DNA from 3 places in the Eubacterium sp. An3 genome. Region 3 is predicted to be linked to each of the others. Evidence: a T-box and tRNA genes for the amino acid it is inferred to sense, from the RefSeq annotation. Region 3 holds a T-box; the other regions hold tRNA genes.

Region 1 (9,994 bases), on a different contig from region 3:
TGCGCGAGGAAATGCTGCGGCTGCGGCGGAGAGCGGATGTTGTTATTGCCTGTCTGGATGACAGCTGGCGGGAATTTGTGGAAAAGAATCCTGCCGCAGACCGGTTTGGAGAGATTTACAAAGGTCTTGAACTTCGTTATAATAAGATCAGGCAGAGCGTCATGGAGAAGGGGATACTCACAGATGACCAGAGAAATGAGCTGGGTGAGCTGAAAGAGCGTTTTAACGTGCTGATCGAACAGCTGGAGAAGCTTCGAAAAGGAAAAACGCACACAAGGCTCAGGAAACGTCTGAGAATACGAATCCTCGGCAATCCGACCATGACTTCCGCGCGCTACCCGGTCTCTCTGGAGTCTCTTAAAGAGCGATTCCGGGAATCCAGAAAAGAAGAATCCCGGAAAGACTAAGGGCGGCAATACATTTTCACACATATTTTTATGAAAGAAAGGACTATACTATAATGAATTTGAACTTAAAAGGCATTCGGATTACAAGATGTGAGTTCCACAATGAGATGGGACCAAATACAAAATTGAATCTTCAGGTAAATGTTAATAATCAGATTAAGCTTCCGAAAGATATGTCGGCGGAATCGGTGGGAACAGTCATCACAAAGGTGATGGTGGGATCTCCTCTGCATCCTCTGTATCTTTATCTGGAACAGGTCAGCAGTTATGCCGATACCGACGAAGTAAAGGGGGAGACTCCGGATATGGAAAGTATGATGAGCCTCTACAAAACCATCTGTGTACCGATGGCTATGAAGGAGCTGGAAGAGACCATTAAAAAGATTTGTGCGGTTTATCATATTCCGGAGATTAAGATTCAGAAAAATGACAATACAGAGAAAGGACGGCACGGTTATTTGAACTGATCGGATATTCTTTGGAAACGGCATTTCAGTCTGCGGGCATTCTGCTGCACCGCCGGCAGGTATTTCATCGGATACGGTCATACTTACAGAAATATTACAATAGCGAGAAGTTATTAAGATAGTATGAAGTTGCCGAAAAAGAATTGACGAACGATGAAAGATGCGGTACTGTTTATCATAAATGATTGATCAACAAATGACGTGCGTCATGCCTTTTGTGTCAGGCGGCGCGCGGATGCACTAGTTAGAATATCAGAACCCGAAAGGTGATTTTTATGAGAGACAAATTAAATCAGTATAAACATGTTTTGTTGTTGTTATATTTTCCTTTTTATCTGGCTGCTTTCCGCTATCTTGAGAATATAAGACCGGATCGTTTACACATTATCAGTTCACCCCTGGACCAGTACATTCCGTTCATACCGGTGTTTATCCTGCCGTATCTGTTCTGGTTTCTTTACATTGCGGGACCGGGTCTTTATTTTCTGTTCTGTGAGAAAGAAGTATTCTGTCGGCTGATGTATTTTGGAATGATAGGAATGACTGTCTTTCTGGTGGTGTCCTGGGTATATCCGAACGGTCTTGCCATCCGGCCGGACAGTTTTGCTGATAACAATGTCTTCACGCAGCTGACGAGATTTGTTTACAGTGTGGATACCGCGACAAATGTACTTCCAAGTATCCATGTTTTTAATTCTGTGGGCATTTATCTGGCGGTGAAAGACAGCGAGCGCCTGAGTCAGAAAAAAGGAATACGGTATGCGTCGCTGATCATGACAACCTTGATTATTTTGTCCACCATGTTTGTGAAACAGCATTCCGTGGTGGATGTCGTTGCCGGACTGACATTGTCCTACGTTTCCTATGAACTGGTTTATGGCGGCCGGGCCGTACAGATATGGAACAGCATGAACATGGTGAAATACCGTAAAAAAGAAGAATTGAAGTCCTGACAGCGTGACGGGCAGATGACCGCCATAGCAGAGGAATATATAAACTGCCTGGAAGGGAAGAGGACAGCATGAGAAAAATTATGTTTGTAGGACGGAGTGAGTCAGGGAAAACTACGCTTACTCAGGCGATGAAGGGAAAAAAGATCATTTATCATAAGACACAGTATGTGAATCATTATGACGTTATCATTGATACGCCGGGAGAGTATGCGGAGACGAGGCGTCTCGGCGGTTCTCTGGCTGTATATGGAGCGGAATCTGACGTGATCGGACTGCTCATAAGCGCTACGGAACCTTTTTCTCTTTATCCGCCCAACTGCACTTCTCAGAGCAATCGGGAGGTTGTGGGTATTGTGACGAAATGCGACCACTGGGCGGGAGACCCGGAGCAGGCGGCGGAATGGCTTCGTCTGGCGGGCTGCAAAAAGATTTTCTATACCAGCTCTTTTACCGGTGAAGGTATTGCCGATATCATCTCGTATCTCAAGGAAGAGCATGAGACTCTGCCATGGGAGACGGTAAAAGCACAGTATGATAAGCTGGAATACGGAAGTAATGCTTCGGATGAAGACATGAACATCAACGGCGTGGTGGTGTAATTCATATGTAATCATATAAAAAGCGGATGCAGGAGCAGCGCCCGATGGCTGTCTCATGCATCCGCTTTTTTGATAGGCGCATTCGGATAAAATCCGGTTAAGCGCAAAAAAAATAAGCTCCCTGCCGGACTTGAACCGGCGACCTACGCATTACGAATGCGTCGCTCTACCAACTGAGCCAAGGAAGCTTGTCTGAACTGACTTGTCTATTCTACAATATTTCAGCATAAAAATCAATAATAAATTTATTTCTGCGATTGTTTTTTTGCTTTTGTCTGTCCTGATGCGGCAATCTGCTCAGATCTTTCCCGTACATTTTTTGCATATGCCGTGAAAAACAACGCTGCACTCCGTAATCTCTCCGTCAAAGTTCTTGTTCAACTGTTGATATAGGGAAGAATCCGGATAATAGGGAAGATCGAGGAGGCATCCGCAGGAATCACAGATAAAATGAGAATGCGGCGTAGACAGACCGTCAAAACGGTCGGTACGATCCTCGCAGGATATTTTTTTAATTTTGCCAAGCTTGGTGAGAAGAGAAAGATTGCGGTATACCGTTCCCAGGCTGATGTTGGGAAAGCTCTCTCGCACCTCCATGTAGATAGAGTCAGCTGTAGGATGATCATGATGGGAGAGAACGCATTGTAAAATCGCTTCTCTCTGCCGGCTTTTCTTCATAGGAGCAGTCATTGATGAATCATCTCCCTCCGTAATTAATATTGATAATCGTTACTGTTCTCATTATATATGAGGAGTAATAAATTTGTCAAGAATCAGGTTGACAAAGAAAAGTATGGATAGTATACTTTGAGCATCGAAAGAAATGTGATTTTAGGAAAAAGGAGATATTTTCTTATGTTAGAGAAGATGAAGGAAATTATTGCAGAGCAGCTTGGCGTAGAAGAGGATGAGATTTCTCTTGAGACTTCCTTTAAGGAAGACCTGGGAGCAGATTCCCTTGACTTATTTGAGTTAACCATGGCTTTGGAAGAGGAGTATGACATCGAGATTCCTGCTGAAGAACTGGGCGAGATTGAAACCGTGAACGATGTCGTTGAATATCTCAAATCCAAAGGTGTGGAAGAATAAGAGTCTGCATGCGATAAGAGACACGAACAGGTATTGAAAGATAACACATCTTTCAATACCTATTTTTGTGTGGCGCTGTTTTCTTACATAATAAATACAAAACAGTCATTTTTATGAAGTTTGAAAAAAGTATTGGAAATTCGATTCATTTCGTTTATAATAGCTATAAGTGTGCAAATTAATGAGCAGAAATGCAGTCAGACAGGGCCCGTACGGACTCTGCTTCAGATAGACAGGATAAAGATAGAAAGGAGATTCCCAATGGCTACGGATATTGGAATTGATTTAGGTACAGCGAGTATTTTAGTATATGTAAAAGGTAAAGGCGTTGTGTTAAAAGAGCCTTCTGTTGTTGCTTTTGATGTGGATACGAGAAAGATCAAGGCAATAGGCGAGGAAGCAAGACTGATGATAGGAAGAACGCCGGGAAATATTGTGGCGGTTCGTCCATTAAGACAGGGTGTCATCAGTGATTATTCCGTTACGGAGAAGATGCTGAAATACTTTGTTCATAAAGCAGTGGGCAAGAGTCTTTTCGGAAGAAAACCAAGAATTTCTGTCTGTGTGCCAAGCGGCGTTACTGAGGTGGAAAAGAAGGCCGTGGAAGATGCTACTTACGCAGCGGGAGCAAGAGATGTTAAGATTATTGAGGAGCCTGTGGCAGCGGCTATCGGAGCGGGAATCGATATTGCGAAACCTTGCGGCAACATGATCGTGGATATCGGTGGCGGAACTTCAGATATCGCGGTAATCTCTCTGGGAGGCACTGTTGTCAGCACCTCCATTAAGGTGGCAGGCGATGATTTTGACGAGGCGATCGTCCGTTATATGAGAAAGAAACATAATCTGCTGATCGGTGACCGGACAGCAGAAGATATTAAGATTCAGGTGGGCAGCGCCTACGTGAGAGCGGAGGAATCTTCCATTGAGGTTCGCGGCCGAAACCTGGTGACAGGTCTTCCTAAGACGGTGACTGTGACCTCAGAAGAAACCAGAGAGGCATTGAGAGAGGCTACAGCACAGATTGTTGAAGCTGTCCACAGCGTGCTGGAGCGCACTCCGCCGGAACTGGCCGCAGATATTTCCGACCGTGGAATCGTACTTACAGGAGGCGGAAGTATGCTGCAGGGACTGGAGCAGCTTATTGAGGAGAAGACAGGAATCACAACTATGACGGCCGACGATCCTATGACCGCGGTTGCCATCGGTACAGGACAGTTTATCGAGTATCTTGGCGGAAGATAAGGAAGGTAAGTTTGGAAGTAAACTTCCAAATCTACCATTATTAACGCAGCAAGTGCGTCAGGAAAGAGGAAAAGATGGCACATCTGGAAGGTTATGTAAGCCATATTCGATTTCATAATGAAGAAAACGGATATACCGTTTTGGAACTGGAAACGACCCACGGGGATGAGATCCTCGTGGGAACTTTTCATTATATCAATGAAGGAGAGTATCTCTCTGTGGAGGCGGAATTTACAGAACATCCGGCCCATGGCCCCCAGTATCAGGTGATTTCTTATCAGGTGAAAGAGCTGGAAGATAAGGAGGCCATGGAGAGGTACCTTGGCTCCGGGGCTGTCCGGGGTATCGGTCCGGCGCTGGCTGCCCGGATCGTGAAGAAGTTCAAGGGGGATACTTTCCGTATCATAGAAGAAGAGCCGGAACGTCTGGCAGAGGTGAAGGGCATCTCCATCCACAAGGCGATGAACTTCGCCGTGCAGTTTCAGGAGAAGCAGGAAATGCGTCATGCCATGATGTTTTTATCCGAGTATGGGATCGCCAATCATCTGGCGGTCCGTATTTTTGAGGAATATGGCGATAAAATGTATGATATTCTGCGGACGAATCCTTACAGACTGGCGGAGGATATTCACGGCATAGGATTTCGTATCGCGGATAATATCGCCGCAAAGGCGGGAATCGCGCCGGATTCGGAACATCGGATCTGCGCGGCCATTCTGTACACGCTCCAGCAGAGTGTAGGAGCCGGTCACGTGTATCTGCCAAGAGAGATTCTTTGCCGCAATACCGGGCAAATGCTCGGTATGCCCCCGGAATATATCGGGGATCATCTGATGAATCTGGTGATGGATAAAAAGCTGATGATTCGCGTTGCGGGTGAGGAGGAACACGTTTATTTAAGCACCTACTATTTTATGGAGAGGAATGCTGCCTCCATGCTCCTGAATCTTGATCTGAAGTTTCCGGCAGATGAAGAAACACTTGCCGGTCGTATCTCCTCATTGCAGGAAGAGACTGGCATAGAGCTTGACGAGCTGCAAAAGTCCGCCGTGCGGCAGGCGCTGACGGAAGGAGTTCTCGTGGTCACGGGCGGGCCCGGCACGGGAAAGACTACGACCATCAATCTGATGATCCGCTGTTTTGAGGCGGAAGATATGGATATCGTTCTGGCGGCTCCCACGGGCAGAGCGGCGAAGCGTATGACGGAGGCAACAGGCTACGAGGCAAAGACCATTCACCGTCTGCTGGAATTGAACGGAGGAATTGAGGATGGCGATACCTGGCGCTTTGAGAAGAATGAGGAGAACCCTATAGAGGCTGATGTGATCATTTTGGATGAGATGTCTATGGTGGACATTTCCCTGATGTATTCCTTCCTGAAGGCCGTACTGCCAGGTACCCGGCTGATTCTGGTGGGAGACTCCAATCAGCTGCCAAGCGTGGGCGCAGGAAATGTACTGAAAGACATCATTGAATCGGAAGTGTTTCCTGTGGTGCGGCTCACGAAGATCTATCGGCAGGAGGCTACCAGCCAGATCGTGTTAAATGCCCACAAGATCAACGAGGGAGAGCAGATCGTCCTTGATAACCGGAACCGGGATTTCTTTTTCTTTGAGAAAAAAGATATCCGCTCCGTGACGGCAGGAGTCATTTATCTTGTGAAGGACCGCCTGCCGGAATACATCGGCGTGAATCCCTTTGAGATACAGGTGCTGACGCCCATGCGCAAAGGCGAACTGGGCGTGGAACACATGAATCAGGTACTCCAGTATTATCTGAATCCCGCCTCGTCCGATAAAGAAGAGCGGGAAGTGCACACCGGAGTTTTCCGGGAGGGAGACAAGGTGATGCAGATAAAGAATAACTATAAGATCGAGTGGAAGGTCGTCAATAAAAAAGGATTTTCCGTGGAAGAAGGACTGGGCGTTTTTAACGGAGACATGGGCGTCATCCGCAAGATTAATACATTTACGGAAAAAGTGACCGTAGTCTTTGATGAGAACCGCCAGGTGGAGTACCCGTTCTCCAATCTGGATGAACTGGAGCTGGCTTACGCCATCACCATACATAAGTCCCAGGGCAGCGAGTACCCGGCAGTGGTGCTGCCGCTCTTAAGCGGCCCGTCCATTTTGTGCAACAGGAATCTGCTCTACACGGCGGTGACCAGAGCGCAGCGGTGCGTGGCCATCATCGGCCGCCAGACTATGGTGGAGCAGATGATCCGCAACGAGTCGGAGCAGAAGAGATATACAGGGCTTAGAGACTGTCTGATGGAGGGCAGCGTGTAAAAAACTGGTTTTAATCTCTGGAGACGCCGATACATACGGAGTAAATATATACATTTTTCACTCCGGCGGCGTGGAGGATGCGGGTGCAGATTTCCATGGTGGCTCCCGTGGTGTAGATATCGTCAATTAAGAGAACCGTGTTGATGCCTGTAATTTCCTTCCGGCAGGCGGGATTGACCATGAATGCGTCCTGCAGGTTGTTGAGACGCGCCTGAGGGCGGAGAGCTTTTTGGGGCGGCGTGTCAATGGTGCGCAGAAGCAGGTGACTCAGGCATGGAATATGCAGCAGGACGGACAGATCCCGGGCCAGAAGTTCCGCCTGATTATAACCCCGCAGACGGCGTTTGTGGCTGTGGATGGGAACGGGAACCAGTACGTCCGGTTTCCGTCGGAGAATATCTGCTGCATGGCGAGAAAAGATTTCGCGGACAAAGAACTGGGAGAGAACGCGGCGATTCTTGTACTTGAAGGCCGTCATGGCAGGACGTGTCTTTTCGTTATACAGAAAAAGCGCCAGGCCGGAACGAAAGCTTTTGGGAAATATGCGGCAGTCGTAGCAATATTCCTGCTCTCTAGAAGAGACCGGTTTGCCGCAGGACAGGCAGGTCGGTTCCTGCACATAGGGAAGCTGCGGAGCGCACTTGCTGCATACATAGTCCCTGTAAGGAAGCAGAACGCCGCAGACAGGACAGTTCCTCGGATAAAGGATGGGAAGAACACGGTCATAAAAGAGGAAGCGCAGCAGATTACGGGAGGGCAGACGGACCGGAACGACAGAAGAAGGCGCATCTGCCCGGCTGTTTGTATGAGTTTTATGACAGAATTTACAATAAATATAACGGAAAAACCGGAAATGCAGACGGTGCATTCCCGGTTTTTTCTTTTGTACAGATTTTTTTAATATATTAAGTTTCTCTAATATATCAAACATATTACGCCTTTCCTGTACTGCCAAAACCGCCCCGGTCCGTGTGGTGAAGCGTGTCTGTCTCCTCAAAATGGATGACAGGCTGGTGCTTCATGATACGGAACTGACAGATGCGGTCATTGACGTGAATCTCGGTGTCACGCACGGCGAGAACCGGCATGTACCACTGGTCATTGTCGCCGCAGTAGGATTCGTCGATGACACCCATGTGATTGGTCTGGATGACGCCAAAATTCTTGAATGTGGAACTTCGGGGCACCACATGGGCCTCATAACCCGCCGGAAGCTCCATGGCGACGCCTAAAGGAATGAGAGCAAACTCTCCTTTCTTCAATGAGACGTCTGCGGCGGCCCGCAGGTCGATCCAGTCCGACTTGTTTTCTATGTAGGTTAATTTCTCAATCTCATCAGAGAAATACTTGATTCGTATAGTTTCCATAAATGTATCTCCTTGTAACCGGAAAATGGCTGGGCTGGCGCAGGATGATGCAGATTACAGCGGGGCGTCTGCCGGCTGATCCAGGGTGATAAGCCTCTGGTTGCTGCTTCCGCGGAATTCCAGCGTCAGGTCGCGCAGTTCTTCGACATAAGGACCGTCCACCAGCACATTGGTCACAGACAAAAGATTGCCAATAGCAGGGTCTGTCTTGGCCATCTCCAGCAAATCTTCATAGACATAACCTGTGTAAGTCATAACATGACCGCCGGTGGCGCGTACCATGCGTCCCAGGGCTGCCAGAGGTTCCGGCTGGCAGAAAGGTTCTCCGCCGGAAAAAGTGATGCCGGAAAGGAGAGGATTCTTTCTGTATTCTCTAAAAATATAGTCTATTGTTTCCACATAGCCGTCAGTAAAAGAGTGAGTCTGGGGATTGTGACAGCCTTTGCAGTGATGCGGGCATCCCTGCACAAAAACGACATAACGGAGTCCCGGTCCGTCCACGATGGACTCTTCCACCAGACCGCTTAAGCGTAACTCAAAGGCCATGTTTTACGCGGTCTCTTTCTTCGGCTTTTTTGGCGTTATTAAAACGATCCATAGTACCCACCAGATATCCGGTGATTCTTCTGATGCGGTCAAAGTCGACATTTTTTCCGATTGCAGTGGTTTCTGCTGTTTTATTATTCAACATAAAAATGCTCCTTTCTATCTTTTGATGGGCGGGACGTCCGGATACTTCTTCTGAAGTTCCAGAAGCTTCTCGATGGAGATGGATTCTCCGGCCCGCCTTCCACAACGTGGACAGACGTCGTTAATGACTCCAGTATACCCGCAAACCGGGTCGCGGTCAACCGGGTGATTGATAGAACCGTAACCGACGCCCTGTTCTTTCATGTACCGGATAATGGATTCGAAGGCAGGAAGGTTACGGCTGGTATCGCCGTCAAGCTCCACATAGCTGATGTGACCGGCGTTGGTCAGCGCATGATATGGCGCTTCCAGCTCAATCTTCCGGTATGCCTTGATCGGATAATATACCGGTACGTGGAAAGAATTGGTGTAATACTCTCTGTCAGTGATGCCCGGCAGTTCTCCGTATTTTTTGCGGTCCATTTTTACAAAACGTCCGCTCAGCCCCTCGGCAGGGGTGGCAAGCAAGGTGAAATTAAGACCTGTCTTCTGGGACTCAGCGTCCAGTTTATGACGCATGTGGCTGATGATGGCGAGCCCCAGTTTCTGTGCTTCTTCACTCTCGCCGTGATGTTTGCCGATGAGCGCCTTTAATGTCTCTGCAAGGCCGATAAAACCGACGCTCAGTGTTCCGTGCTTCAGTACCTCGCCTATGGTGTCGTCAATGGACAGGTGCTCGGAATCAATCCAGATGCCCTGGGCCATCAGGAAAGGATAGTTGCGTACCTTTCTGGCCGCCTGAATCTTAAATCGATGCAGCAGCTGACGGATAACAAGATCCATCATATCATCAAGTTTCTGATAAAAAACTTCGAGATCGCCGTGGGCTTCAATTCCCAGCCGGGGCAGGTTGATGGAAGTAAAACTTAAGTTACCCCGCCCGAAAGTA
Region 2 (9,994 bases), on a different contig from region 3:
GATAAATTGTTTGTCCTGGACGGCTGTCAGGACGGCCCGGTGAAGTCCATACTCAGGGAGAGCAGAAAGCAGTCCACTCTGGTGAAATACGTTTCCAAGGAGAAGCTGGATTCCCTTTCCGAGCATGGAAAGCATCAGGGTGTGGTTGCCATTACGGCGGCCTGCGATTACGCAGAAATGGAAGATTTGTTTGCGGCGGCGCAGGCGAAGGACGAGGATCCGTTTTTTATCCTCTGTGACGAGATTGAGGATCCCCACAACCTGGGAGCCATTATCCGGACGGCAAATCTTGCGGGAGCTCACGGTGTGATCATCCCGAAAAGACGGGCTGTGGGATTGACCGGAACAGTAGCGAAAGTTTCTGCCGGAGCGGTCAATTATACGCCGGTGGTCCGGGTGACTAATATGGCGCGGACCATCGATGAGCTGAAGGAACGGGGTATGTGGTTTGTCTGTGGCGATATGGACGGCGAACTGATGTATCGCCAGAATCTGACTGGTCCTATAGGACTTGTTATTGGCAACGAGGGAAATGGCGTGAGCCGCCTCGTCCGGGAAAAATGTGACTATATTGCGTCAATTCCTATGAAAGGGGATATTGATTCTCTCAATGCCTCCGTAGCTGCAGGGGTGCTGGCATTTGAGATTGTAAGGCAGCGGCTGGAAGCGTCTAAGTGATAAGGCGGCGGTACTTGCAAATTTTAGGTAAAAAATACGGGGCGGCATGTTCATCCTTCTTTAAATGAACATGCCGCCCCTGTTAAATCATCTCATTAAAATTCCTTTTTGCGAAATTCATTGATATCTTTCTGGGACCATGCATCTTTTTGTCTTACCATTTCCATAATCATCGGCTGATACTTTCTGACACAGATGATGGCTTTATAGTTTCTCAGTATATTCTTCCGGTAATACCAGTCGATGCTGTTGTACGATGGAAAGCTCTTGAGCACTTTTTTGTTCAAAGTATGGTGTTCATCGAAATATTTTTTGGCTGCCTCGGAAAAAGCCTGGTACATTTCTTTTTCTTCCTCAGTAGGCAGCGCCTCTTCGATCATGCGGTTCTTTACATCGGCGGCATAACCCTGCAGTTTCTTCAGGGAGACCTTGTGACGGTATCTTGTCAGCTTAAGATAACGATACCAGGTGTGACGGAACTTGATATAATAATCGCCGACTCCTCCGTCATATACGTCCAGACCTTTGCAGAAATTAAAATTACGCCACATATATATGTAATCAAAAAGTATGTTCTGGATGAAATAACTGATCAGGTAACCGGCGCGGTAGAGCAGAGAAGTATATTTTTCATAATATACATACCCTTCCGGCTCCACATGCAGACGTTCCAGATGCCGGCGTCTGGCCGTATGATGAATCTTATAAAGAACATAGATGATTATGATGACGGCAAGCAGACCAAGACGATAATAATTTCTGTGCGGGCCGTTCATAAAAACAGATTGAGATATCCCATAAATGGCGGCAATAAGCGCAGCCATTATTGTTAAAAACATTTCAAACATAGTACTTTTTCCTTTCTCACTATTTTATATCATATCCTATTTTCTGATTGAAAACAACCACTTTATATGGTCTTTTAGGGGAAAAAATATGCATTTACAGGCACTGCTTTTCTTGTTCTTGATGAAATGTCATGATATAATAATTGCGTTTGCGCACAATCAGAGACGGTTGTTTGGTTTTGATGCGCTGCGCGGAATAATTATTGAAGAAGGAGCAGATATGAGAAATATTATATTAACAGGAATGCCGGGAGTGGGAAAGAGTACGATCGGCGTTATTCTTGCCAAGGAACTGGGATATCAGTTTGTGGATTCGGATTTGCTGATTCAGCAGCAGGAACAGAAGCTGCTCAAAGATATCATTGCTGAAAAAGGCGTGGAAGGATTCCTTGCTGTAGAGAATCGGGTGAATGCATCTATTCGGGCAGAACGTTCCGTCATTGCCACCGGAGGAAGCGCGGTGTATGGAAGAGAAGCCATGGATAATTTCAAAAATACGGGAATCGTTGTATATTTAAAATGTTCTTATGACGCTCTTGCCAAACGTCTGGGAGATCTGAAGGGCCGCGGCGTTGTACTGAAAGATGGACAAACCCTCAGGGATATTTACGAAGAGAGAAGCGTCCTCTATGAAAAATATGCGGATATTGTCGTTGTAGAGGATGGAAGAGATATTGAGGGAACTCTGGCTCTGGTACTGGAAGCGCTGAAAGAGAAGCGGTGAGAAAGTATCCGAAAAATAAATTGTATTAATTTTTTGAATTTTTGAATTTTTTAAAAAAATGTTGTTGACAAGAATGTCAAGTCATGGTAGAATCCTTTTTGTTGAGATGATTCTCAGTGCTGCCTTGGCTCAGTTGGTAGAGCGTCGCCTTGGTAAGGCGGAGGTCGGCGGTTCAAATCCGCTAGGCAGCTCTTCTAAGAACCGGAATACTTTTCAGTATTCCGGTTTTTTCTTTTTTCAGTCTGGTCTTATCAGTACATTTATTTGTACGAATCTTTTTTTATCAGTTTATATGTTCTCACGAATCTATTTTTCGGAAACCATTTCTGCTTTGAAAATAATAAAAATTTGAATCTGTGTATAAATCTGGATGGATGGGAAATACTTTTGAATATCCGCCAGTAAATTTTTTTGTGAACCTTTTTTACAAAAAAATGCAAATAGTTATTAATAAACTATTACAAAAATGCATATACTTTATTAACCCCAAACCAGTTTTATTAATCAGTTATAAAATAAAAGGGAGAGGTGCATGAATTTGAAGAAGAAACACAGATATCAAATGAGAACATATGCGATCATTGCTGCCATCGGCTGTCTGGTATGTTTCCAGTCATTGAACGCGCAGACGTTATTCCCGTTTTCTATGGAGGAAGGAACGAAAAAAAATATCGCGTTTTCCCTGATGGGAACGGAGACGGTAAAAGGGGTTGTGAAGAAGGATACGGAAAACAAAGGAAGCGCGGGAAGGACCAGCGGCAGCGAGACCATGGAGAATCTTAAAATGTATACAAAGACACTGACGGAAGAAGAGAAAAATATACTTTATAAAGTGGTTTCTATGGAGTGTGACACCGGTTATGAAGGTTCCCTGGCAGTGATAAGTTGTATGATGAACAGAACCCGTTCTGATAAATATTCTGATGATCTGATGGATGTGGTGACAGAAGATTCTCAGTTTACTGCTTATTATGATAAGGAAACGGGAACTTATCCTTATCTGGACCGGGAGCCGTCCGAGGAGTGTATTGCTGCTGTGGATGATGCTTTATATAAAGGAAAGAGAAATATTCCTTCTTATATCTTGTATTTTCGATCTTCTGATTATGATAGTCTGAGTGGTTACGAGACATACGGGCAGATTGGCGACAACACTTATTTTTATCTGACAGAAGACAGATATGAGATGCAGTAGGATGAATAAAAATAGAAAAATGACATGAAAAAAATGACGGCGAGCGTATGAGTATGCCGTCATTTTTTTACTTTATATAGATGCGGCTGATTTTTTCTTGTGCCGATTTTGTAATTATGATATGATAGAACGCAGTTAGCAGGCCGGGAGCCTGCACATTCGTTTACCAGGAGGATGACAATGGAAGGAAATGTATCGAAAAATTTTATTGAACTGGCAATTGATAAGGATTTGGAAGAGGGCATATACGATCATGTGATGACTCGTTTCCCTCCGGAGCCTAACGGATATCTTCATATCGGCCATGCAAAGGCGATTCTGTTAAATTACGGGCTGGCGCAGGAATATCACGGAAAGTTTAATTTAAGATTTGATGATACGAATCCAACGAAAGAAAAAGTGGAATTTGTGGAATCAATCAAGGAGGACGTGCAGTGGCTTGGCGCGGATTTTGAGGATCGCCTGTATTTTGCTTCGGATTATTTTGATCAGATGTACGATGCGGCGGTAACCCTTATCAAAAAAGGAAAAGCCTATGTGTGTGATTTGTCGGCGGAGGAGATCCGTGAATATAGAGGAACATTAAAAGAGCCTGGCAAGGAGAGTCCGTACCGGAACCGTTCCGTGGAAGAGAATCTTGATCTGTTTGAGAGGATGAAAAACGGAGAGTTCAAGGATGGCGAGAAAGTGCTCCGCGCCAAGATCGACATGGCCAGCGGCAACATGAACATGCGCGACCCTGTCATTTACCGCGTTGCCCACATGCACCATCACAACACCGGAGATAAGTGGTGCATTTATCCGATGTACGATTTTGCCCATCCGATCGAGGACGCCATCGAGGGTGTGACCCACTCCATCTGTACCCTGGAGTTCGAGGATCATCGTCCGCTTTACGACTGGGTCGTACAGGAGGTGGGATTTGAGCAGCCGCCGAGACAGATTGAGTTTGCGAAAATGTATCTGACCAACGTGATCACCGGAAAGCGTTATATCAAGAAGCTGGTGGAGGACGGCATTGTGGACGGCTGGGATGATCCGCGGCTTGTATCTATCGCGGCGCTCCGGAGAAGGGGATTCACGCCGGAATCCATCCGGAACTTCATCGAGCTGGCCGGCATTTCCAAAGCGCAGAGTTCTGTGGATTACGCCATGCTGGAGTTCTGTATCCGTGACGACTTAAAGCTTAAGAAGTCCCGTATGATGGCTGTGCTCGATCCGGTGAAGGTGATCATTACTAATTATCCGGAAGACCAGATTGAGTATCTGGATGTGGAGAATAATAAAGAAAATGAGGAACTGGGCATCCGGAAGGTAGCTTTCGGCAGAGAACTGTATATAGAGAGAGAGGATTTCATGATTGATCCTCCGAAGAAATATTTCCGTCTCTATCCGGGCAATGAGGTACGTCTCATGAATGCATATTTTGTCACCTGTACCGATTACAAGACCGATGCGGAAGGAAAGGTAACGGAAGTTTACTGTACCTATGATCCGGAGACAAAGAGCGGCAGCGGATTTACAGGCCGCAAGGTAAAAGGAACCATTCACTGGGTATGCGCATCCGAGTGTGTGGACGCGGAAGTTCGTCTCTACGAGAACATCGTTGATGAGGAGAAGGGTGTCTATAATGAGGACGGAAGTCTGAATCTCAATCCGAATTCTCTGACGGTACTGCCTCACTGTAAGCTGGAGGCAGCGCTGAAAGACAGCAAGGCCTACGACAGCTATCAGTTTGTGCGTAACGGCTATTTCTGCTGTGATTCCAGGGACAGCAGTGAGGATCATCTGGTATTTAACCGGATTGTATCACTGAAGAGCTCCTACAAACCAAAGAAATAAGTATGCCGTTTCTATCGATTTAGTAAAAAATAATAGAGAATATCTCATGTTTTTTGGTGATTTTCTCAGCTTTTTTGTTGAATATACTTGTTTTTTTTGCTTATTCATGGGATAATATTGACAGCGCACACAATGATGATTTTTCTCATCATTGTGTGTGATATTTTAAGTGAGGTGGAAAGACGCATGTACAAAATTGTAAAAAAACAGACATTGAATAATGCGGTGGAACTGATGGAGATTCATGCTCCTTTCGTCGCAAGAAAATGCGAACCGGGACAGTTCATCATTATTCGTGTGGATGAGGATGGAGAGAGGGTGCCTCTCACCATTGCCGACTATGACCGTGAAAAAGAGACGGTTACGATTATTTATCAGGTAGTCGGCTACAGCACAGAGCTTTTGAGCAAGAAGCAGGAAGGCGATTACGTGCAGGATTTCGTGGGACCGCTTGGGGTTCCTGCTGTTCTCGAAAAGAAGGAGAACAAGGTGATCGGCGTGGCCGGCGGTGTCGGTGCAGCGCCGCTTTATCCGCAGCTTCGCAAGCTGGCGGCTATGGGTACAAAGGTTGACGTGATCATCGGCGGAAAGAGCGCCGAGTACGTTCTGCTTGCCGACCAGTTCAGAGAGTTCTGCGAGAATGTATACATTGCCACAGACGATGGAAGTCTTGGCACCAAAGGATTTGTTACGACGGTTCTTCAGGACCTTCTCGACAAAGGAGAGGTATATGATGAGTGTATCGCCATCGGTCCGCTGATCATGATGAAGAATGTTGTAAATGTAACCCGTCCATTGAATCTTCATACCATGGTTTCCCTGAACCCGATCATGATCGACGGTACAGGAATGTGCGGCGGATGCCGTGTTACGGTTGGCGGAGAGACGAAGTTTGCCTGTGTGGATGGTCCTGACTTTGACGGATTCAAGGTTGACTTTGATGAGTGCATGAAGAGACAGGGCATCTTCAAAGAGGAAGAACATCAGTGCAAAATTGGAAGGGGAGCAAAATAAAATGGCAAAAAAGAATATGAGTCTGACTAAGGTTCCGATGCCGGAACAGGACCCGAATGTAAGAAATAAAAACTTCAGCGAGGTGGCTCTTGGCTATACGGCAGAGATGGCCATGGAAGAGGCGACCCGCTGCTTAAACTGTAAGAATAAACCGTGCGTGGGCGGATGCCCGGTCAACGTGCCGATTCCGGAATTCATTGAGAAGGTGGCAGCCGGCGATTTCGAGGGCGCTTATGAGGTCATTACCAGTGAGAATGCTCTGCCGGCTATCTGCGGACGAGTATGTCCACAGGAGAACCAGTGTGAAGGAAAGTGTGTCCGCGGTATCAAAGGCGAGCCGGTGGGTATCGGACGTATGGAACGTTTTGTAGCTGACTATCATATGGCTCACGCAAAACCGGTGGAAGCGGACATTGAGAAAAACGGTCATAAAGTAGCTGTCGTAGGTTCCGGCCCTGCCGGTCTCACTTGTGCGGGCGAGCTGATCAAGAAAGGCTACGACGTAACTATTTTTGAAGCTTTACATAAGGCCGGCGGCGTGTTGAGCTACGGCATTCCTGAGTTCCGTCTGCCAAAGGATCTGGTAGCTAAAGAGATCAAGAGTGTGGAAGATCTGGGTGTTAAGATCGACACCAACGTGATCGTTGGCCGTTCCATCACCATCGACGAGCTGATGGAAGACGGTTATGAGGCAGTGTTCGTCGGAAGCGGCGCGGGACTTCCTCGTTTCCTGAATATTCCGGGTGAGAACCTTCTTGGCGTATACTCCGCCAACGAGTTCCTGACCCGTGTCAATCTGATGAAAGGATACAAGTTCCCTGAAGCTCCGACTCCTGTGAAGGTTGGCAGAAGAGTAGCAGTTGTGGGCGCCGGCAATGTTGCCATGGACGCTGCCAGAACAGCCAAACGTCTTGGAGCAGAAGAAGTATATATTGTATACAGAAGAAGCGAAGAGGAGGCGCCTGCCCGTCTCGAAGAGCTTCATCACGCCAAAGAAGAGGGAATCATCTTCCGTTTCCTGAATAATCCGGCAGCTATTCTCGGCGATGAAAACGGCTGGGTAAAAGGCATGGAAGTAGTAAAACAGCAGCTGGGCGAGCCGGACGCATCCGGAAGAAGACGTCCGGAACCGATCGAAGGCTCCAACTACGTCATGGACGTGGAGACCGTCATCATCGCCATCGGCCAGAGTCCGAACCCTCTGATCCGTCAGACAACACCAGGTCTTGACTGCCAGAAATGGGGCGGCATCATCGTCAACGAGGAGACCATGGAATCCTCCAAAGAGAATGTCTATGCCGGCGGAGACACTGTGACAGGAGCAGCCACCGTTATCCTTGCCATGGGTGCGGGCAAACGCGCGGCAGCAGCTATTGATGAGAAGCTGTCCGCCAAATAAATAGAGACCGGCAGGAAGCTGTCTCTGAAATATAATCGAATTATGAAAGGATGTTTTCCGTATCTGCGGTGCGGACGACATCCTTTTTTATTCCCGCAGGAAATTCCTTTGGAATTTCTAATATACTGTGAATTTCACTAATAATTTCTGAGATTTCAGATAAAAAAACGTACGATTGACTTGTTGACAAAATCTGAATTTCTGTGATAACATAACTTACTAATATCACAAGGCAGTCATGCTTTTTCTGATAGAGAAAGAAGGGCGGCCTGAGAGAAACTAATGAATCAACATTGACAGGAAGGAAGTTAGATATGGGAAAAATTATCGGAGAGGGAATCACATTTGATGACGTATTATTAGTGCCGGGATACTCTGAGGTCATTCCGAATGAGGTAGAGCTTCATACCAAGCTTACCAACAAGATCCAGCTGAATGTTCCGTTAATGAGTGCCAGCATGGATACGGTAACCGAGCACCGGATGGCGATTGCCATGGCCCGTCAGGGAGGCATCGGCATCATCCATAAGAACATGAGTATTGAGCAGCAGACCGATGAAGTGGATAAAGTAAAGCGTTCCGAGTACGGTGTTATCACTGATCCGTTTTATCTTTCTCCGGACCATACTCTCCGCCAGGCGGAAGAGCTGATGTCCAAGTTCCACATTTCCGGCGTTCCTATCACAGAGAACGGCAGACTGGTGGGAATCATCACAAACCGTGATCTGAAGTTTGAGACGAACTTTGACAAAAAGATTAAAGAGTCCATGACATCAGAGGCAGACGGGCTTGTCACTGCCAGAGAGGGTATCACCCTGGAAGAGGCAAAACAGATCCTCGGCAAGGCAAGAAAAGAAAAACTTCCTATCGTTGATGAGAATTTTAATTTAAAGGGCCTGATCACTATTAAGGATATCGAGAAACAGATTCGTTATCCTCTTTCCGCAAAAGATGAGAACGGACGTCTTCTCTGCGGTGCTGCTGTAGGATGCACACCGGATATCCTGGATCGTGTGGATGAGCTGGTGAACGCACAGGTGGACGTGATCGTCATTGATACCGCTCATGGACATTCTGCAAATGTGCTGAAGACATTTGCCCTTGTCAAAGAGAAATATCCGGACCTTCAGGTCATCGCCGGTAACGTTGCCACAGGCGAGGCTACAAAGGCGCTGATCGACTGTGGTGTGGATGCGGTGAAGGTTGGTATCGGACCTGGATCTATCTGTACGACCCGTGTGGTTGCGGGTATCGGTGTACCGCAGATCACAGCGATTATGGATTGTTATGACGTGGCAAAACAGTACAATATCCCGATCATTGCCGATGGAGGCATTAAGTTCTCCGGTGACATCACAAAAGCTATCGCGGCAGGAGCCAACGTAGTAATGCTCGGCGGACTTCTGGCTGGCTGTGATGAGAGCCCGGGAAGCTTTGAGTTATATCAGGGAAGAAAGTACAAAGTATACCGCGGTATGGGTTCACTGGCAGCTATGGAGAACGGAAGCAAAGACCGTTATTTCCAGGAGAATGCGAAGAAACTGGTTCCGGAAGGCGTGGAAGGCCGTGTGGCTTACAAAGGTTCAGTGGAAGATACACTTTTCCAGCTGATCGGCGGCCTGCGTTCCGGTATGGGCTACTGTGGAGCAAAAACTATTGAGGAATTGAAAGAAAAAGGAAGATTCGTAAAGATGTCCGCCGCTGCCCTTAGAGAGAGCCATCCGCATGACATTCATATCACAAAAGAAGCGCCGAACTACAGTGTGGAATAATCGGTGAAAAACCGTCGTGAAATGACTGACGGCAACATATATGGAATACAGAGCCGCTTGGCAGGGTATTCCGGATAGAGGGGAACAGGCTGCTGCAGATGGAAGAAGACGACAGGAACCAATCTGCACAGCCTGTTTTCTTTTTATTATGCAGGATAATAATGAATAATAAACAATATGCTGCGCATAAAGAGGAGATAGTCCCAGGGAGAGGAAATTTGCAGGAAAGGACCGTTTGTTTTGTCTCAGATTAAATTTCCAAAAAGGAAGAGTGGCAGAAAGAGAAAAATTCAGGCATATCAGAAGCTTCTATATAAGAAGGTTTTGTTTTATAAGAAGAAGAGAAAAAAGAGAACGTTTTATAAAAAAGGTTCAAATAGAAAAATGGGGAGAGGTATTTTTTCCCGGAAAAATTTTGAGATTTTTGGAACAATATGTTTGTTGTCACTGGCAGTGGTGGTTTTTGGACATGTCGTTCGATGGAATCCCACTGCCCGGAAAGAACCCAATGTGGTACAGCAA
Region 3 (9,994 bases):
TCATCAAAGCTGCGGACAGCATCCGGGCTGCTGGAAGAAGCGTAAACGCCGCGTATATCTGCCAGAGGAGGAATCAGTTCGACGCTCTCGTCAAAAAAGCAGGAAGAATGTCCTTCAAATGCGCCCTGTACATTTGTTGCACGAAGGATATCTTTCAGACCAAAGCGAACGCTGTCCGGCAGTTTATTGTGAAAAAGGCTCTCTCCTTTAAAGATCACCTCCGTTCCGCAGCCGCATATGTACCCGTCAAAAGGAAACTCTTTAATGGCCTCCGGCATGAAAGAAAAGGTACGGCCGCTGTTGATAAACAGATAATGTCCGTTGGCCTGCGCCTGCATAAGACCTTTGATGGCACTCTCAGGAATATAGCCGGGAATCCCGCCCGCAAGCAGCGTGCCGTCAATATCAAAAAACAATAATTTTCTATCCATTTTAAACTCCTTTGTATACAAAAATAAAATCTTACGGTCATTTATTATAAGAAAGAACCGCGGAAAATGCAAGCGGAAAGCCCCTCATCCGCCAATCCCCGCCTTGGCGGACGATAACAAATGTGCTATGATATATTCCGACGCCGCTGTATGCGGCTAAAACGTAAAATATTATGCAAAAAATGCACAGAAAGGAAGAGTAGTTATGGCAAATCCAATCGTAACGATTACAATGGAAAACGGCGACGTGATGAAAGCGGAGCTGTATCCGGAGATTGCTCCGAATACTGTTAATAACTTTATCTCTCTGGTAAAGAAGGGATTTTATGACGGGCTCACATTCCACCGGATCATCAAAGGCTTTATGATTCAGGGCGGATGTCCTCTGGGAAATGGTACGGGCAATCCGGGCTACAGTATCAAAGGAGAATTCAGAAGCAACGGCTTCGATAATCAGCTGAAACATGAAGAAGGCGTTCTTTCCATGGCGAGAGCGATGATGCCGGACTCCGCTGGTTCTCAGTTCTTCATCATGCATAAGCCGGCGCCGCATCTGGACGGCGAGTATGCTGCTTTCGGAAAGATCATCGAAGGTATGGATGTGGTGGACAGAATCGCCTGTGAGAAGACTTTCGGGGATTCCCCATATCATAAACAGGTGATGAAGACTGTCACAGTAGATACATTTGGAGAGGAATATCCGGAACCGGAGAAACTTGACCGCTAAGAAATGTATCCGTGGCCGGCGGTAAACGGCAGCCATTTGCCAGATAGATGTCGGCGTCTGATCGCGAGTGCGCATCCCGCCCGGAGGGCTTTTATATTATAGGAATTCCAGCGGAATTTCCTATAATATAAAAAACGGGGCAGGGAATGATTTTCCTGTCCTGTTTTGGATTTATATGAAGATCCGGCGGTGGGGCAGCGGGTGATTAATGGAAGAATGAGATGCTGTCGGGGCCTGCGATCTTGTTATTGTATGAAATTCAGATAATAAATGCGGATATAGCATTTGTGACATAATCGGCGTTCTCGTCATTATAAATATTCAGGTGCAAAGGACGTGATATATCCAGACTGAAAATGCCCATAACAGACTTGGCATTTACTCTGGAACAGCCAGATACCAAGTCGAAACGGCCGTTGTACTCATTGATGATTTTAACGAAAGCCTGAATTTTGTCCAAAGAATCAATGTTGACGGTAGCTGTAGTCATTGTTTCTTCCCTCCGTGTGCTGCAATCCTCAAAATCTGTTCTATGTGTTTTCTAACGGAATGTTTTTAAATGTCATGGCAATGCAGTTGGCACTGCTCACATCGGTTGTTCTTTAAGGAACGATTTTATGTTATCACTTCGAAGAAAAAAATCAAGATGGAAAAAATAACATAATTTTTTTTGCGGGGCATAATATAAATAGGAAAATTGACGAGAGTTGAGGACGAATATATGGGAAATATGCAATATCAGCAGACGGGCAAAATGCATTGCTTTAATGATGCGGCCATAGATGAAAGCTATCAGAATTATCTGATTGACTATCTTCTGGACGGTGCAACCTTTCTGGAAAATTATCCGTCTCTCTGTCTGGAGCCGGCAGGCAATAATCAGGCAATCGTATACATATATCAGCCGGGAGCTTTTACCGGAGAGCGGCCGGATATCAATTATAATAAGGTACCTCGGCTGTATGGACTGATGACTTCCAGGGAACTGGAGGAGACAGGTGTCATTCGTGTCCGGCGTTCGCCTCAGCTTGGGCTGCGGGGAATCGGGACGCTTGTGGGTATTATCGATACGGGAATTGATCTGACCAGCGGGATGTTTCGCTATGAAGACGGCAGCACGAAAGTTGCCGCTTACTGGGATCAGGGAGATCAGGAAGGACAGCGGCCGGAAGGCTACTCTTTTGGAAGAGAATGGAGCCGGGAGGCAATCGATGGGGCGCTGACCGACAATCCAAGAGAGCTTCCGCGGGACGAAAACGGACATGGTACATTTCTGGCGGGCATAGCAGCCGGCCGGGAAGATGAGGAAGCGGATTTCTCCGGAGCGGCTCCGGATAGTGAGCTGGTGGTTGTGAAACTGAAACGGCCGAAAAAATATCTTCTGGATTTTTATTCTGTGCGGGACGATGTGTGGGCGTGTCAGGAAGATGATGTGATACTCGCCATCCGGTATGTGCTGGGTATCTCGACGGCGCTGCAGCGGCCGGTATCTATCTGTATCGGTATTGGTACTAATCTGGGCGGCCACAGCGGGAACGGCAGTCTGGAACGGTATATCTCCCAGAACTCTCTGCTGCCGGGCGTTTCTTTCCACATCGCCTCTGGAAACGAAGGTATCAGCGGGCACCATTTTCGGGGAAATGTACCGGCAGGGGAGGAATATGAGACGGTGGAGTTTAACGTGGCGGAAGGAGAGAACGGGTTCATCATGGAGCTGTGGGGCGATGCGCCGGTGACGTTTTCCGTGGGTCTGATCTCTCCGGGCGGAGAAACTGTGGAGCGGATTCAACTCAAATTAAATGAATTCCGGAGCATCCGTTTCTTTCCGGAAAACACCGTACTCCAGATCCGCTCCTTTGTGGGAGAGACAGTGGGCGGCGAACAGGTGATCCGCATGAACTTCCGGAGTCCCGCCGCCGGTCTCTGGCGGCTGCGGGTTTATGCCGAAGGGCAGGGAAACCGCACCTTTAACCTGTGGATGCCCATCACCAACTTCCTGAAAGAAGATACATTTTTCGTGAGTCCGGAGGCCACGGACACACTGACCTCGCCGGGGGACGCCATTTACGGCATTACCTATGTGCCTTATGACGCCGCATCGCAGAGCCTGTATGTCCGCGCCAGCCAGGGATACACCCGCGACGGCCGGGTGAAACCCGACCTGGCAGCTCCGGGAGTAGATGTGCATATACCGTCCCCGGCGGCCGCTTCCGGCGACGGCCGCCGGGAGATCAGCCGCAGCGGGAGCAGCGTTGCCGCTGCCTTCGGGGCAGGCATCGGCGCTCTCATGCAGGAGTGGGCCATCGTGCAGGGCAATGATTTGTCTCTAAACGGACAGAATATGCGGTTTTATCTCATCCAGGGAGCAGACCGTCCCGGCGCTTATGACTACCCGAACCGGGAGTGGGGCTACGGGATGGTGAATATTTACGACGCCTTTTTGTCCATGAGGCGGTAGGTAGCGAAAAGCGTTATCTGTATGGTGTAAAAGTATCTGTTTTTCATCACTTGGACATAACAACAGCCTGCGTGGCATAACCGGAACTTCGCAAATCCAATTTCCATATTGACAAATCCCATCCTCCGGTGCTATTATCACGGCAAAAGAACAACAGAAAAAGCGATGACGGAAAAAAGTAGTTTGCGGGAAGCATCCAGAGAGAACGGCGTTTGGTGGAAGCCGTTTATGTGAAACGTTTACGAAAACCATTCCCCAGCCGCGGCGCCGAAGATGAATTGCCATTGGTAAGCGCCGACGTACACCTGCGTTAAAGGTTAGGATTTGATGGAATCTGAAGTGAAAAGTGAAGGTGGAACCGTGCGATACGCACCCTTGGAAGATATATGAACATATGTCTTGCGAGGGTGTTTTTTTATATTATGGGAAATTCCGCTGGAATTCCTATAATATAAAAGCTCTCCGGGCGGAAAAACGTTCCGCAGAGGATTTCGGCAAAATTGAAAATCAGTTCTGTTGTATCGAAAAAAATAAATATCAAAAGGAGATGCAGAAAATGAAAGTATTACTGAGAGATGGAAAAGTAATGGATGGCAAATTTGAGCAGGAAGAAGTGAAGAAGGCGTTCTGGCACACCAGCTCCCACATCATGGCGCAGGCGGTAAAACGGCTGTATCCGGATACGAAGTGCGCCATTGGGCCGGCCATTGAAAATGGATTTTATTATGATTTTGAGTTTTCTTTCCCGTTTGCGGAGGAGCATTTGAAGGCGGTGGAAGAGGAGATGCGCCGCATTGTGAAGGAGAATCTTTCGCTTTCCGTGCGGGAGGTGAGTAAGGAGGACGCTCTTGCCTATATGGCGCGGCAGCAGGAGGATTACAAAGAGGAAATGATCCGGGAGCTGCCGGACGGGGAGACCATCACATTTTATCAGCAGGGAGAGTACGAGGAGTTCTGCAGCGGCCCGCACATTACAAACACAGGAAATGTAAAGGCGTTCCGGCTGCTGTCTCTGGCGGGTGCATACTGGCGGGGCGATGAGCATAATAAGATGCTGACCCGCATTTACGGGATTTCTTTCCCGAAGGCGTCCATGCTGGATGAGTACCTGTTTATGCTGGAGGAAGCGAAGCGCAGAGATCACCGGAAGCTGGGAAAAGAGCAGGGACTGTTCTTCTTTTCCGATAAGGGGCCGGGATTTCCGTTCTTCCTGCCGAAAGGAATGATCCTCAAAAATCTGCTCATTGATTACTGGAGAAATATCCATGAGCGGGAAGGCTATCAGGAAATCTCCACGCCTATGATTCTGGAGAGGAGTCTCTGGGAGACTTCCGGTCACTGGGAACACTACCGGGAAAATATGTACACCACGCAGATCGATGATGTGGACTTTGCGGTGAAGCCGATGAACTGCCCGGGAGGCATGCTTGTCTACAAGATGGAGCCGCACTCTTACCGGGAACTGCCGCTGCGTCTGGGCGAGCTGGGCACAGTGCATCGCCATGAGAAATCCGGACAGCTCCACGGACTTATGCGGGCCAGATGTTTTACTCAGGATGACGCGCATATTTTCATGACGCCGGATCAGATGCTATCTGAAATCCAGAATGTGGTGCGGCTTATTGACGAAGTTTATACTGGATTTGGTTTTGAATATCATGTAGAATTGTCTACAAGACCGGAAGACAGTATGGGAAGCGACAAGGACTGGGAGATGGCAACGGACGCCCTGCGCCGGGCCATTGAAAATATGGGCATGGACTATGTGGTCAACGAGGGGGACGGCGCCTTCTATGGACCAAAGCTGGATTTCCATCTGAAAGATTCCATCGGACGGACATGGCAGTGCGGAACCATTCAGCTCGACTTTCAGCTGCCGCAGCGGTTTGAGGCGGAATACATCGGGGCAGACGGACAGAAGTACCGCCCAATCATGATTCACCGGGTGGTCTTCGGTTCCATCGAGCGGTTCATCGGAATCCTTATCGAACATTACGCCGGTAAATTCCCGCTGTGGCTGTCTCCGGTGCAGGTTAAGCTTCTTCCGGTATCCGATAAACATGCGGATTACGCCAGAGAGGTGCAGAGAGCCCTGAAGGCGAAAAATATCCGTGTGGAACTGGACGGGCGCAATGAGAAGCTGGGATACAAGATCCGGGAAGCAAGGCTGGCGAAGGTTCCTTACATGCTCATCGTCGGCGGTAAAGAAGAAGAGCAGGGAATGGTTTCCGTCAGAAAACGTGACGCCGAAAACGACAAACAAGATCTGGGTATGATGAGTCTGGATGAGTTTTGCGCAGCGTTGGAAGCAGAAGGGCTTTCTCACCCGGCGTCTCACCCGGCGGAATAGTAAGCGGATACCCGCCGGGCCTGGAAGATACATTTGCCAGGGCTGCATAGCAGCGGCAGAGGAGAAAAACAGGAGGAGAGGAAATGAAAATCATTATCTGTGATGATGAAATGCACATTCGTGATGACTTGAAGCAGCGCCTGAAAGATTATTACAGCAGCCTTGACGTACTGATTCTTTCTGTCTCCTCCGGCGAGGAGCTGCTGAAAATGGCGGACAGAGAGCCGGAAGGTATTTTCTGTGTATTTCTGGACATTGAGATGCAGGGGATGGACGGACTGGAAACGGCCCGTCAGCTGCGGAAAAAGTATCCCGGAATTCCGGTTCTCCTGCTGACCAGTCATACAGAACTGGCCATGGAAGGGTATGAGGTACAGGCATTTCGTTTCCTGGCGAAGCCTCTCCGGCAGGAGAAACTTGTGGAGGCTCTCCGGGCGGTGGAGCGGACTGCAGGGAAACAGGAACAGCATAAACTGAGGGTTGTGACCGGAGAACGGGAAATCTATGTGGATTGTCGGGATATTTTTTATGTGAAGAGTGAAAATGTATATCTGAATATCGTGACGACAGAACAGACATTTCTCATGCGGGGCAAACTGAAAGAACTGTATACTTCTTTGCCGGAAGATTTGTTTTTTCAGATTCACCGGAGTTATATTGTGAATCTGTCACATATCCGCTCTTTTGACGGGAAAAAACTGATAATGGAGGACGGCGGACAGCTGCCGGTCAGCGGCCGCCGCAGGGAGTTGTTCCGGGAAAAAATGACACGGTATCTGCGGGAGAAATGACATGGTTGCGATGGATATTTATGACATACTTAGCGAGAGCATCATGCTGCTCTGCATGATTTTGTTTTATCATTACATTTATATGGAACCGGGGTTTTCCGGGAAGCGGAGCTTATATCTGTTTTCCGGAAGCTATCTGGCGGTAATTCTCGGGCTGAAGCTGATTCCGGACAGGCCGGAGTGGGCGGATTTCCTGTGCCCCGTAGTGTTTTTCTGTCTGTATGTATTGTTGACACGGAAGAAAAAGCGGATTCGGGGAATGTTTCTGTTTTTGCCTATATCCGGATATCTGTTTATGATGGTGGCAGCCAGCACAGCGTTCTATGTCGTGTTTACCGGAGCAAAAAGCAGTGAGGGATTTACATATGCCATGGACGCGGTGTTCTGTCTGGTTTTACTGGTATTCTGGAGAAAAGGCGGACGATTCCGCAGACGGATAAAAGGTGAGCAGGGATACCGCAGTCTGAGCCGCGGCGAACGCTGGCTGCTGAATCTGGGAGGGATTTTTATCTTTGTCATGGCGGTGATCATGATCGGTATCATGGAAAATGTACAGGGATATGAGATTGACAGCGGCTGGCGCATTTTGTTTTTGATGACAGGAAGCATCAGCATCGCCCTTTTGGCGGTGGTGATGATCGCTTTCGTCATGCAGGGCAGCAGGAAAGAATACTATCAGAGGGAGTCTGAGCTCAGAGAAAGATATCTGAAGACGGAGCTTGAGCATTTTAAGGCGTACCGGCAGGCGCAGCAGGAAGTGAGACGGATTCGCCATGATATGAAAAACCATTATGCGGTACTCTCTGTGCTGGCTGAAGAAGAAAAAAATGCTGAAATTCGTGCTTACCTGGCGCAGCTGGGCGAAGAGGTGGCGCGCAGCGAAGTGGGAATTCAGTGCGGCAATGATATTGCCGATGCGATTGTAAATGAGAAAAACAGAAGAGCAAAGGAGCAGGGAACAGTAGTAGAGGTGGAAGGAAGACTGCCGCAGGACTGCGGTATCGATATGCTTGATATCTGCACGATTTTTTCCAACGCTCTGGATAATGCTCTGGAATATCTGGAAGGAGCGCAGCTGCCGGAAAAATGGATTCAGATAAAGATGAGCGGGCAGGGGAATATGTGGCTGTTTCAGTTTGAAAATCCGGTGGAAAGCAAAGTGGTTATACAGCCGACGGGGACTACCGGAAAAGCCGATGGCGGCTGGCATGGTTTTGGAGTTATGAATATGGAAAGAACGGCGGAAAAATACATGGGGCATATTAGAAGAGAAATCAAAGAAGGCGTTTACTGTCTGGAAGCGGTGTTGTTTACAACAAAATAGGCTGCGTTCACAACATTTTTTACCTGTGAGCAGGGAAACTGTCATATACTGCAGACAGAAATAAAAGTTGGAGGTAGTATATGAAAGATATCAATAGTACAAATATAAATAATATATCAGAAAAAAGAAGCGTAAAAAAACATATCAACCATGTGATGCGCGGCATTTTATTTTATAACATCATTATTTTGTTAGTTGTGGTAGCGGATATGGTTATAAAAACAGTGGGCGTAATGCTGGAGCATCCGGGAGGTCCGGAGCAAAATGCTGCTATTGACGCTCTGTTGGGTAAACTGATCAGTAATGGCAGCTCCAGTATTGTGGCGGTACTCATAGGAACAGCATTCCTTCTGGTGTATTATCGGAAAGACAGCCTGCTTGAGCCGATGCTGGCGCTGGGAAAAAGACCATCGGCAGGAATGTTTGCCGGATGCATCTGCCTTATGATGCTGGCCCAGATTTTGTTTTCCGCGATAGCAGCGGGAGCCGAGGCGGCGGCCAATCAGCTGGGATACAGCTTTATGAGTTCCATTGAAGCTGCCACAGGAACCAGCAAAACGCTTTCCATGTTCTTATATGCCGGTATTTTCGGTCCGGTCATTGAAGAAATCATCTATAGAGGCTTTCTCATGAAAAGTCTCCAGAAATATGGAAAAACATTTGCCATTCTTGTATCAGCGGCAGTATTCGGGCTGATGCATGGAAATCCGCTGCAGAGTATCTTTGCATTTATGGTGGGGCTGGTGTTCGGTTATGCAGCGATGGAATATTCCATCTATTTCTCCATCCTTCTTCATGTGCTGAACAATCTGCTGTTTGGAGATGTATTGACCAAACTGATCGAGAGATTGCCTGTAGGCGGTCAGAATCTGGTATATATTATTGTAGTAGGCGGTTTAGCCGCAGCGGGATGCGTAGTGGCGTTCCGTCACAGAAAAGAGATAGTGTCATATTTCAAAAGAAATAATACACAGCGGAAATACTATGTGTACGCTTTTACGGCGGTATGGATGCTGTTGTTCATCTGCATGGAAGTGCTGAACATGATGGGCGGTATGGAGAAAATCTCCTGAGTGCGCCGGGAAAGCAAAAGAAAGTTTTCTGAAGGGAAGATTAATATTTTGTTGCCATCAGCCACAAATATTTATATAATGGGAAGCGGGTTTTTGCCCGCTTCTTCTTTGTATGGAAAATATTTTCCGGATCCCGGTTTCGATGCGGTGCATGGAGGGATTTTTGTAAAAAAGATGAAAAGCATAACAGAAAAGATAAAAGAGGAGAACAGAAATGATAAATAAAAATGTAAAGCTGGTGGCAGTGGATATGGACGGAACTCTTCTGGACAGCGAGAAGAATGCGCCGGAGGATTTTGAGAGTTGGGTGCTGGCACACCCGGAGATTCAGACTGTGCTGGCCAGCGGCAGACAGTATGCGACGCTCAGCGATATGTTTCCGTCTCTGAGCGAGTGCCTGATGTATGTGGCTGATAACGGGAGCTTTGTGTTTAAGCAGGGAGAGATGATCTACAGCAACGCCATGTCCGATGAGGACATACGCTGGTGTATTGAGTACTTTGGTGCGATGCCGGGGCTGCATCTGATTCTCTGCGGCGCACGGGCTGCTTATATGAAGCACGCGTCTGAGCTGGTGGAGTCCAACGGACATATGTATTATCATAGTCTGGAGTTTGTGGAGAATCTGGAGAACTGCATCGGAAAAGATATCATCGCGAAGATTGCGATTTTTATAGAAGAGTACAGGGCCGAAGAAGTGTATGACAGCCTGTCGGGTATTCCGGAGACCATTGCGCCGGTGCTTTCCGGCGACAGCTGGATTGATGTGGCCAACAAGTCTGTCAGCAAAGGTTCCGCCATGGAAGCGATTCAGCAGAGCCTTGGTGTGAGCAGAGAAGA

Evidence for each region. A T-box is a leader RNA that pairs with one kind of tRNA and senses whether it is charged. The one in region 3 lies ahead of thrS (threonine--tRNA ligase), so its partner is inferred to be a tRNA-Thr.
Region 1: it encodes a tRNA-Thr, which carries the amino acid that the T-box ahead of thrS (threonine--tRNA ligase) is inferred to sense. The anticodon was not compared.
Region 2: it encodes a tRNA-Thr, which carries the amino acid that the T-box ahead of thrS (threonine--tRNA ligase) is inferred to sense. The anticodon was not compared.

What each region holds. Positions count from the first base shown of each region.
Region 1 is NZ_NFIR01000019.1:47,042-57,035, reverse strand. Features, by position in the region: gene B5F87_RS14210 (putative ABC transporter permease) at 1-407, shown strand, start outside; gene B5F87_RS14205 (hypothetical protein) at 461-874, shown strand; gene B5F87_RS14200 (phosphatase PAP2 family protein) at 1,150-1,827, shown strand; gene B5F87_RS14195 (EutP/PduV family microcompartment system protein) at 1,896-2,426, shown strand; tRNA gene B5F87_RS14190 (tRNA-Thr) at 2,542-2,614, opposite strand; gene B5F87_RS14185 (transcriptional repressor) at 2,724-3,116, opposite strand; gene acpP (acyl carrier protein) at 3,282-3,515, shown strand; gene B5F87_RS14175 (rod shape-determining protein) at 3,777-4,760, shown strand; gene B5F87_RS14170 (ATP-dependent RecD-like DNA helicase) at 4,835-7,048, shown strand; gene B5F87_RS14165 (ComF family protein) at 7,059-7,979, opposite strand; gene B5F87_RS14160 (dUTP diphosphatase) at 7,981-8,415, opposite strand; gene nrdG (anaerobic ribonucleoside-triphosphate reductase activating protein) at 8,470-8,961, opposite strand; gene nrdD (anaerobic ribonucleoside-triphosphate reductase) at 8,951-9,106, opposite strand; gene B5F87_RS14145 (anaerobic ribonucleoside triphosphate reductase) at 9,121-9,994, opposite strand, start outside.
Region 2 is NZ_NFIR01000005.1:140,525-150,518, reverse strand. Features, by position in the region: gene rlmB (23S rRNA (guanosine(2251)-2'-O)-methyltransferase RlmB) at 1-678, shown strand, start outside; gene B5F87_RS07325 (hypothetical protein) at 774-1,526, opposite strand; gene B5F87_RS07320 (shikimate kinase) at 1,747-2,250, shown strand; tRNA gene B5F87_RS07315 (tRNA-Thr) at 2,369-2,441, shown strand; gene B5F87_RS07310 (cell wall hydrolase) at 2,783-3,445, shown strand; gene B5F87_RS07305 (glutamine--tRNA ligase/YqeY domain fusion protein) at 3,626-5,287, shown strand; gene B5F87_RS07300 (sulfide/dihydroorotate dehydrogenase-like FAD/NAD-binding protein) at 5,474-6,301, shown strand; gene gltA (NADPH-dependent glutamate synthase) at 6,303-7,700, shown strand; gene guaB (IMP dehydrogenase) at 8,015-9,472, shown strand; gene B5F87_RS07285 (peptidoglycan recognition family protein) at 9,911-9,994, shown strand, end outside.
Region 3 is NZ_NFIR01000004.1:182,053-192,046, reverse strand. Features, by position in the region: gene B5F87_RS06390 (HAD family hydrolase) at 1-431, opposite strand, end outside; gene B5F87_RS06385 (peptidylprolyl isomerase) at 637-1,158, shown strand; gene B5F87_RS06380 (HPr family phosphocarrier protein) at 1,418-1,648, opposite strand; gene B5F87_RS06375 (S8 family peptidase) at 1,880-3,616, shown strand; T-box leader at 3,773-3,996, shown strand; gene thrS (threonine--tRNA ligase) at 4,173-5,966, shown strand; gene B5F87_RS06365 (LytTR family DNA-binding domain-containing protein) at 6,050-6,757, shown strand; gene B5F87_RS06360 (sensor histidine kinase) at 6,759-8,081, shown strand; gene B5F87_RS06355 (type II CAAX endopeptidase family protein) at 8,162-9,154, shown strand; gene B5F87_RS06345 (Cof-type HAD-IIB family hydrolase) at 9,369-9,994, shown strand, end outside.